2 regions of the Acidovorax sp. JHL-3 genome follow, and region 2 is predicted to be linked to the other one. Evidence: predicted binding sites of a transcription regulator. Region 2 holds the regulator's gene; the other holds the start of a gene.
The links. The regulator FNR, encoded in region 2, switches genes on or off when oxygen is low (the NO sensors DNR and NnrR bind a similar motif). The targets are predictions, from matches to a motif close to TTGATNNNNATCAA.
Positions count from the first base shown of each region.

Region 1: cobA (uroporphyrinogen-III C-methyltransferase) is a predicted target of FNR. The motif match lies at 2,554-2,567, and genes of this name have one in related genera.

Region 1 is NZ_JAFU01000001.1:290,850-295,268, reverse strand. Features, by position in the region: gene K226_RS0101375 (Lrp/AsnC family transcriptional regulator) at 1-919, opposite strand, end outside; gene K226_RS0101370 (cytochrome D1 domain-containing protein) at 920-2,101, opposite strand; gene K226_RS18585 (cytochrome c) at 2,098-2,409, opposite strand; gene cobA (uroporphyrinogen-III C-methyltransferase) at 2,643-3,548, shown strand; gene K226_RS0101355 (lysoplasmalogenase family protein) at 3,559-4,419, opposite strand, start outside.
Region 2 is NZ_JAFU01000001.1:3,023,598-3,028,016, reverse strand. Features, by position in the region: gene ccoG (cytochrome c oxidase accessory protein CcoG) at 1-1,219, shown strand, start outside; gene K226_RS0114095 (FixH family protein) at 1,285-1,557, shown strand; gene K226_RS0114090 (hypothetical protein) at 1,609-1,902, shown strand; gene fnr (fumarate/nitrate reduction transcriptional regulator Fnr) at 1,959-2,681, opposite strand; gene hemN (oxygen-independent coproporphyrinogen III oxidase) at 2,863-4,245, shown strand; gene K226_RS0114075 (sulfite exporter TauE/SafE family protein) at 4,277-4,419, shown strand, end outside.

The DNA of each region.
Region 1 (4,419 bases), 2.7 Mb from region 2:
GCACCTCGTGCGGGTACTGTGCCAGATCGCAATCATCCATGACGCGCGCGATCACCTCGCGCACAGCGGCGCGGTCGCGGCCATGCACCATGCAATACAGGTTGTAGGGCCAGCCCCCGGTGCGCTCGCGCCGATAGGCCAGCGTCACGCCGGTCACGCGGGCGAGGGCCTCGCCGCAGGCGTCTACCTCGGCATCCGGGATGTTGAAAACGGTCATGGCGTTGGCGTCAAAGCCCAGCTCGTGGTGGCGCACGATGGCGCCGATGCGCCGCACCGTGCCCTGGTCCAGCCACTGCTGCAGCGTCTGCAAAACCGATTCGCCGGTGCGGCCCAGCGCCTGTGCCCAGGCGTCGAAGGGGCGGGGCACCAGGGGCAGGCCGTCTTCGAGGAGGGCGGCGAGTGGCCGGTCTGCCTCGGCCACCGGCATGGCCTCGGGCGCGGCCGCCATGGGTGCGGGGGCCGTGCGTTCGCGCAGATCAAAGCCCAGGTCGATGCGGTAGGCGCGCTGCATGCGCAGCTGCAACGCGGTCAATCCCGTGGCGTCTTCGAGCGAACGCATGGCGGCGCGCACTGCGGCATCGTCCTGCCCGGTCATCACGAACCAGAGGTTGTAGTGGTGCTCGCGCTGGTAGTTGTGGTTGACGCCGGGGTGGCTGGATACCACGGCGGCCACGGCGTCCAGCCGCTCGGGGGGCACCGCCATGGCGGCCAGCAGCGCCGCACCGCCGGCGTTGCCCGCAAAAACCCCGCCGATGCGGCTCAGCGCGCCTTCGCGCTGCAGCCGGGCGTAGCCCGCCAGAACCTCGTCGGTCGACAGGCCCAGCGTGCCCGCGACGTGCGCAAAGGGCTCGCGCACCAGCGGAAAGCCGCGCTGCCAGGGGTTGAGCAGCGCCAGGCGAAGGTCGGCGTCGGGGGCCATCTAGAACCCCACCCGCGCTGCGCGGGACGTGAAGAAGATGCCGCTGGGCGAATCGACCGTCATCGTGGCCTGGGTGGCAAAGGTCTGCGTGTCGATCACGCTGACGCGGTGGGCGTCGCGCGAGCTGATCCAGACCGACTCGCCGCGCGGCGTGAACTCCATATGCAGCACGGCCTTGCCGGGCTCCAGCGTGTGCACGATCTTCTGCGTGGTGGTGTCGATGACCTGCACGCGGTGGTAGTCAGGCACCGAGAAGTTCACCCACACCTGGCGGCCGTCGGGACGGGCCATCACGAACACGGGCTGTCCAGCCACCGGGATGCGGCCGACCTCTTGCCAGGTGTCGGTGTCCACCACCAGCACCTCGTGGCGGCCGATGGCGGGCAGGTAGGCGCGGCGCCCGGCCACGGCCCAGCCGCGCAGGTGCGGCATCTTGTAGACCGGCAGGGGCTCCTGGCCACGGCCGTAGCCGCCCAGGATGCGGCGCACGGTGGGCTTGTCTTCCCACAGGTCCACCATGGCCAGCCCGTCCTCGCCGAACAGGCCCGCGATGTAGTGGCGGCCATTGGGCGTGACCAGCGCGTCATAGGGCTGCTTGCCAATATTGGGCAGCTTGGTGGTAACGGGGCGTGCGGGGTTGGACAGGTCGGTGATCCAGATGGCGTTGGCGTCGAACAGGCTGTAGGCGAAGCGCCGTCCAGGCAGGTCCACCAGCCCGACTACGCGCGAGAGCTTGCCGTTCTCGTATTCGGCCGGGATGTCGGCCACCAGCTCCAGCGTGGTGGTGTCGAAGGCCTTGATGCCGCCGGGCGTGTAGTTTTGTGCCACCACCAGGCGGCCGTCGGCGCTGATGGCGCCGCCAATCGAGTTGCCCGCCTGCATCACGCGGCCAGCGATGCGGTGCGTGAGCAGATCGACCTTGGTGAGCGCGCCGTCGCGCCCAAACACAAAGGCGTAGCGGCCGTCGCGCGAGAACACCACCGATGCGTGCGAGAGGTCGCCCAGGCCCTTGACCTCGGCCAGCAGTGTGCGCTGGCTGGTGTTGACGATCGCCAGCGTGCCCGTGGACCGCGCCACGACGACGCCGAGATCGCCCGTGCCGGTGGCGGCAGGTACACCGGCGCATCCGGCCAGCAACAGGGAGGAGGCGCCCATCAGGGCGAGGCAGTCGCGGCGTTTCATCGGGAATCCTTTTGCGGCTCGGGGAATCCGGCCATCAGTTGCTGGGCAATCCACAGGGCCTCGGCTTCGTTCACCATGGCTTTCCAGGGCGCCATGGGGGTGCCGGGGCGACCGCCGTAGATGGTGGCTGCCAGGGAACCAATCGGTTTGTCGGCCAGTGCCTCGCGGGTGAGCGCGGGCCCTAGGCCACCGGTCAAGCGCAGGCCGTGGCACGAGCCGCAGTCCTGGCGCACCATGCGCACCAGCTCTTGCTGGCGTTGTGCGGTGGGTGGGGCCGGTTGGGCATGAAGCCCGGCGGCGCAGACCATCAGCGCCAACCAGCCAAAGGCACGGTGCCAACCTCGAAACACCCCGCCGACCGTGGGATGATGGTCGGCGTTGGAGGTGCGTGGCGTCTGGTGCGCGTTCTTGCAAGGCATGGCGAAATATCGCTGGATTTGCAGCCATCGTCCTTGATTCACATCAAGGACGATGACCCCGGTCATTTTGACAATGGGGCCATTGTTTACCAACCGTGCCCAGTTTCAATGGGCCATCCCCGATGGACACCGCCAACCCCTCCTCGCAGCCCCCCCTCGGCAACACAGCCGCCGCCTCTTCTGGCGGGGTTCTTCCCCGGCTCGCGCCTTCTGAATGGGGCCGTGTCACTTTGGTGGGCGCGGGTCCGGGCGATGCCGACCTGCTCACGCTCAAGGCAGCCCGTGCGCTGTCCAGCGCTGGTCTGGTGCTGTATGACCACCTTGTGTCCGATGACGTGCTTCAGCATGTCGCGGCCGGCGCCGAAAGGATTTATGTCGGCAAGCAAAGCCGCAACCACACCTTGCCACAGGAAGGCATCATCGAACTCATGGTGCGGCTGGCGCAAAGTGGCCGGTCACTGGTGCGCCTGAAGGGAGGCGACCCGTACATTTTTGGGCGCGGCGGCGAAGAGGCCGAGGCGCTGGCCGCTGCCGGCATTGCCTGCGACACCGTGCCGGGCATCAGTGCGGCCCAGGGCGCGGCCGCGTCTGCGGGCATTCCCCTCACACACCGTGACCATGCCGCCATGCTGGTGTTTGCCACCGGCCATCTGCAGGGCGAAGAGGGCGAGCGCACCGTCGCGCTCGACTGGGCGGCGTTGGCGCGGCCCCGCCAGACGGTGGTGATCTACATGGGAGTCGGCACCCTGCCCACCATTTGCACCCAGCTCATCGCCCACGGCCTGCCGGCCAGCACGCCAGCGGCCATGATCGAGCGCGCCACGCTGCCCGGGCAGCGCAGCATTGTGGGCACGCTGCAAACCCTGCCGGCCCTGAGCGTGGCCCACGGCGTGCATCCGCCCGCACTGATCATGATTGGTGACACGGTGACGTTGCAGGCGCGCATCGGATCGCCCACCGGCGTGCTCACCGGGTTTCCGGCGCTTGCCGATACCGCACCGCCCCAGGCGCTGGCCTGCACCGCCTGACGCGACGGACTCAGACCGGGCGGTTGGGCACGGCCCGGCGATGGTCGAGGAGCGCGTGGGTCGCCTGCATACCCTCGGGCGCATCCACCCGCGGGGCGGCATCTGCCGGTGCGGACACCGGCTCCCGCAACCAGCCCCAGACAATCAGCACCTGCGCGGCGTAGTAGGTGGAGAGCACCCAGAACTGCGCCATGGGCAAGGGCTGCACGAAACGGCTGGTGGCCAGCAGCGAGTCGCTCACCATGAAAAAGCACGCGCCCACTGCCACCATGCGCGCAGCGCTGGTGCCCAGCACCCGTGCGCGCCCCAGGGCCTGCGCCGCCATGAGGGCAATCACCAGCACATAGGCCGCCACCGGTCCGCGCAAGGCGGCGGGCAGGCCGCCTGCCCACAAAAAAGCGTACATGGCAGTGCCCACGGCGAGTGTGGCCACCAGCGCACCGCGGCGGGCAAACCACGGCACACCCTGGCGAAACAGGGCGATGTAGGCCAGGTGCGCACCCAGAAAACTCACCAGGCCGGGAATGAAGAGCCCGTGCAGCATCAAAAACACATCACCCGCCAGCGATAACACCAGCGCCAGCACCATGGTAGCCCAGGATTTTGTATTAAATTGACCTCTAGCGCTTACAGGTAAAGCGCTAACAGCTATTAATATTATAGCAATCACCATGGTCAGGGGCTTGAACACCAGGTGCCACTCGGTCCAGCCCACGGCACTGGTGGCGGTGGCCAGTGCACCCGCTTCGATCATCAGTGCCAGCAGCATGCTGATGCGGCCCTGCACCACGGCACCCAGGGCCCATTGCGTGGCCAGCAGGGCGGCAAACCATGCGGTGTTGTGTGCCAGCGGGGCACTGTCGGCGTGCCA
Region 2 (4,419 bases):
GTTTGATCTGGGTGCTCGCCGTTTCTATATTTTCGGCTTGGTTCTGTACCCACAGGATTTCATCTATCTGACGGGGCTGCTGATCATTTCGGCGCTTTCGCTGTTTCTGTTTACTGCGGTTGCGGGCCGGTTATGGTGCGGATTTGCTTGCCCACAAACGGTCTACACCGAGATATTCATGTGGATCGAGCACAAGATCGAGGGAGATCGCAGTGCGCGTCTGCGGCTGGATGCGGGCCCCTGGACATTTGAAAAAATCCGCAAGAAGTTCCTGAAGCAGGCCGTATGGGTGGCCGTGTCCCTTTGGACCGGTTTCACCTTTGTGGGTTATTTTGTGCCGATTCGGGAGCTGGGTCCTGAGCTGTTGGCTTTTGCTGGCGGCTGGCAGATTTTCTGGGTGCTTTTCTACGGATTGGCCACCTACGGCAATGCCGGTTTTATGCGGGAGCAGGTGTGCAAATACATGTGCCCCTATGCCCGTTTCCAGAGCGCAATGTTCGATCGAGATACGCTCATCGTCACCTACGACGAAGCCCGAGGCGAGCCGCGTGGCCCCCGAGTCAAGACGGTGGACTACAAGGCCAAGGGGCTGGGCGACTGCATTGACTGCACCTTGTGTGTTCAAGTGTGCCCGGTGGGTATTGATATCCGCAAGGGTCTGCAATACGAATGCATTGGCTGCGGCCTTTGCGTGGATGCCTGCAATACCGTGATGGACAAGATGCACTACCCCAAGGGCTTGATACGGTATTCAACCCAGAATGGTGTTCTCAATCGCTGGAATCAGTCGCAAATTTTGCGACATGTCTTGCGCCCTCGTGTGCTCATCTACACCGCCGTTCTGGTCGCATTGTGCGTGGGTATGTTAGTCAGCCTCACAACACGGACACCGCTCAAAGTGGATATTGTGCGGGATCGCGCCGCCTTGTCCCGCATTGTGGCGGGGGGCAAGCTTGAAAATGTTTATCGGCTGCAAATCATGAACGCTACAGAGGCTACGCAGCGCTATCGCATTTCAGCATCGGGCCTGGATGGCCTTGAGGTGGCCTCGGAGCAAGAGGTAGACATAGGCGCTGCGGAGTCTCGTTGGGTCGCAGTGCGGTTGCAAATCCCCTATGGATCGGCACCTCCAGGTTCTCACGCGATTCATTTCGACATTTCAGCGCTGGAAAGCGGCGGCAAAGTGGCTGAAAAATCCATTTTCCTGGTTCCACGCTGAGTGAAAGTCACTGTGCCCTACATGGTGGTTTGTGCGCTGTATTGCTGATGTTTCAAGGAGATTCCATGTCGTCCAACCCCGTTATCAATCGTGAACCGCAACCTTGGTGGAGATTCGGTCATGTCTGGCTGGTGATTGCCGGGCCGGTCATTGTGGTGATCGCTGGTTTTGTCACCTTGTGGCTGGCCATCAGCCGCCCAGACCCCGTTGTGGCCGAAGACTATTACCGCAAGGGGCTTGAAATCAACCAGACGCTGGCGCAACCAGAAAAAAGCTTGGCTCCTGCACTGAAAGCCCGGAACCACGCGGCGACTCCTGCCGGAGATCAGCCCCGCTGAGTTGGCACTCCGCATGCGCAATCTTTTGCCAAGATTAAAGGAAACAAGACGATGTGGACACAACGCCTGATGTGGATTGCATGGCCTGCCTTCATGGTGGCGGGCATTCTCGAAATGCTGGTTTTTGCCATGGTGGATCCGCAGGATCTGCATTGGTTTGGCCAGCCCTTGACGCTGTCTCGCGAGGGTGTCTACACCCTCGCTTTTTTCGTGTTCTGGATCATCACCATGGTTGCCAGTGCTATGACAACCCTGCTGTCCATGTCACCTTTTGAGCTCAATCGTTGTCCTGTGCCTGCGCATGCTCGGCCCGACGATTGTCACAAAGTGACGCCCTGCCCGTAGCCGCCATGCCGTTGCAGTGAGGCGACTCAGTGGGGGGCGCGATTTCAGGTGGCTGCTCAGTGGCAGGCCTGTTGGTTGTTGACGATTCGCCTGAGGGCTTCGGTGTCCAGAATGCGAACGTGGCGCTGCTTGACTTCCACGATGCCGTCTTCCACAAATTTGGAGAACGTTCGGCTCACCGTTTCCAGCTTGAGACCCAGGTAGCTGCCGATTTCCTCTCGTGTCATTCGCAGCACCAGCTCTGATTGAGAGAACCCGCGGGCATGAAGGCGTTGCACCAGATTGAGAAGAAAGGCTGCGAGGCGCTCCTCTGCGCGCATACTGCCAAGCAAAAGCATCACGCCGTGCTCGCGCACGATTTCACGGCTCATGATCTTGTGAACGTGGTGTTGCAGTGCAGAGACTTCGCGCGACAGCTCTTCGATGCGATCGAAAGGCATGACACACACTTCGGCGTCTTCGAGCGCGACGGCATCGCAGGTGTGGTGATCGTTGACGATGCCATCCAGTCCGATGATTTCACCGGCCATCTGAAAGCCCGTGACCTGATCGCGTCCGTCTTCCGTGGCGACGCAGGTCTTGAAAAACCCGGTACGGATGGCATAGAGCGAAGTGAACGACTCGCCATTGCGAAACAGCGTACTTCCCCGTTTGATTTTTCGTCGTACAGCCACGACTTCATCAATCCGTTGCAGCTGCTGCTCGTTCAGACCAACGGGCATGCAGAGTTCTCGCAGGTTGCAGTTGGAGCAGGCGACTTTGATGGTTTGCGGATTCATGGACACTGGAGTCTAGTTGGGCAGGGATAATTGGTGTGTGGCTGGCGGGACGCGATTTGTGCGCTCGGCTGCTGACATGAATCAAATTGTCGCCGCTACGTCCGACCATCCTCTTGATTAAAGTCAAGGACGTTGGGCGAAGGGTACGGCACAGTACTGCTGCACGCAAGGATATTTTCCAATGACCGCTGTTTCACCAGAACTTCTGCGCCGTTTTGACGTGCCAGGGCCCCGTTACACCTCATACCCAACGGCCGACAGGTTTGTCGAAGCTTTTGGGCAGGAGGATTATGCCCTCGCGCTTTCGCAGCGTCGGCTTGGCACCACGGCGATGGCGTTGCCATTGTCCCTGTACGTCCATATCCCCTTTTGCGAATCGCTGTGTTACTACTGCGCTTGCAACAAAATCATCACCAAGCACCACGACCGTGCGGATGTGTACTTGCGCTACTTGAGCCGCGAGATTGATCTGCACACGGCCCATTGCGGCACCGGGCAGGTTGTCAGTCAGCTGCATTTGGGGGGGGGAACACCTACGTTCCTCTCGGACGATGGATTGCGGCAGCTCATGGCCACGCTGCGGCGCAGCTTCACTTTCGCCCCGGGCGGAGAGTACTCCATCGAAGTGGACCCACGCACTGTCACGGCAGATCGGCTGGCGGTGCTGGCCGAGTTGGGCTTCAATCGTCTGAGCTTCGGCGTTCAGGATTTCGATGCCGAGGTTCAGAAGGCCGTGCACCGCATCCAGCCCGCAGAGCAGGTCTTCGCGCTCGTGGAGGCGTCGCGCGCGCTGGGCTTTGAGTCGGTCAATGTCGATTTGATCTACGGGCTGCCACGCCAGACACCCGAGTCATTCGACCGCACTTTGGCTCAGGTGGTCCAGTTGCGCCCAGACCGGATTGCTCTGTATGCCTATGCGCACTTGCCAGATCGCTTCAAGCCTCAGCGGCGCATTCTCTCGACAGAACTGCCCGCGGCGTCAGCCAAGGTGACCATGCTCTCGCGCTCGCTGGACACTTTCATGGAAGCCGGGTATGTCTATGTGGGCATGGACCATTTTGCTTTGCCCACCGATGCTTTGGCCGTTGCCAAGCGGCAAGGGCGACTGCACCGCAATTTTCAAGGTTACAGCACCCAACCCGATTGCGACCTCATTGGCTTGGGGGTGTCGGCGATCGGCAGGGTGGGTGCCACCTACAGTCAGAACGCCAAGTCGCTCGAGGAATATTACGACCATCTGGACCAGGGACGTTTGCCTGTGGTGCGTGGATTGGCGCTGAACCGTGACGATCTGGTCCGAAGGGCTGTCATCATGGCGCTCATGTGCCAAGGTGAATTGCAGTTTGAACCCATTGACCAAGCGTGGCTTATTGATTCTCGGAAGTATTTTGCGCCCGAGCTGGAGCAGCTGGAGACCATGGCCGAACAAGGTCTTGTTGTGCTGAATTCAGAGAGCATCAAGGTGACGGCCATGGGATGGTTTTTTGTGCGCGGCATCGCAATGGTGTTTGACCGCTATTTGCAGGCGGACCGCAATCGGGCCAGGTTCTCACGCATCATCTAGCGTTGACTGAATGGACTGTGCACCCTAATAAATGCTTGCGCCTCTCGCCGTAACTGCCTTGTTCATGGGTCTCGCAGGCGGGCCCCATTGCTTGGCCATGTGCGCTGCACCTTGCGGTGCGCTGGTGGGGCAGGGCGGGGCGCGTTCCACTGCGGACGAAACCGGCAACGTTGC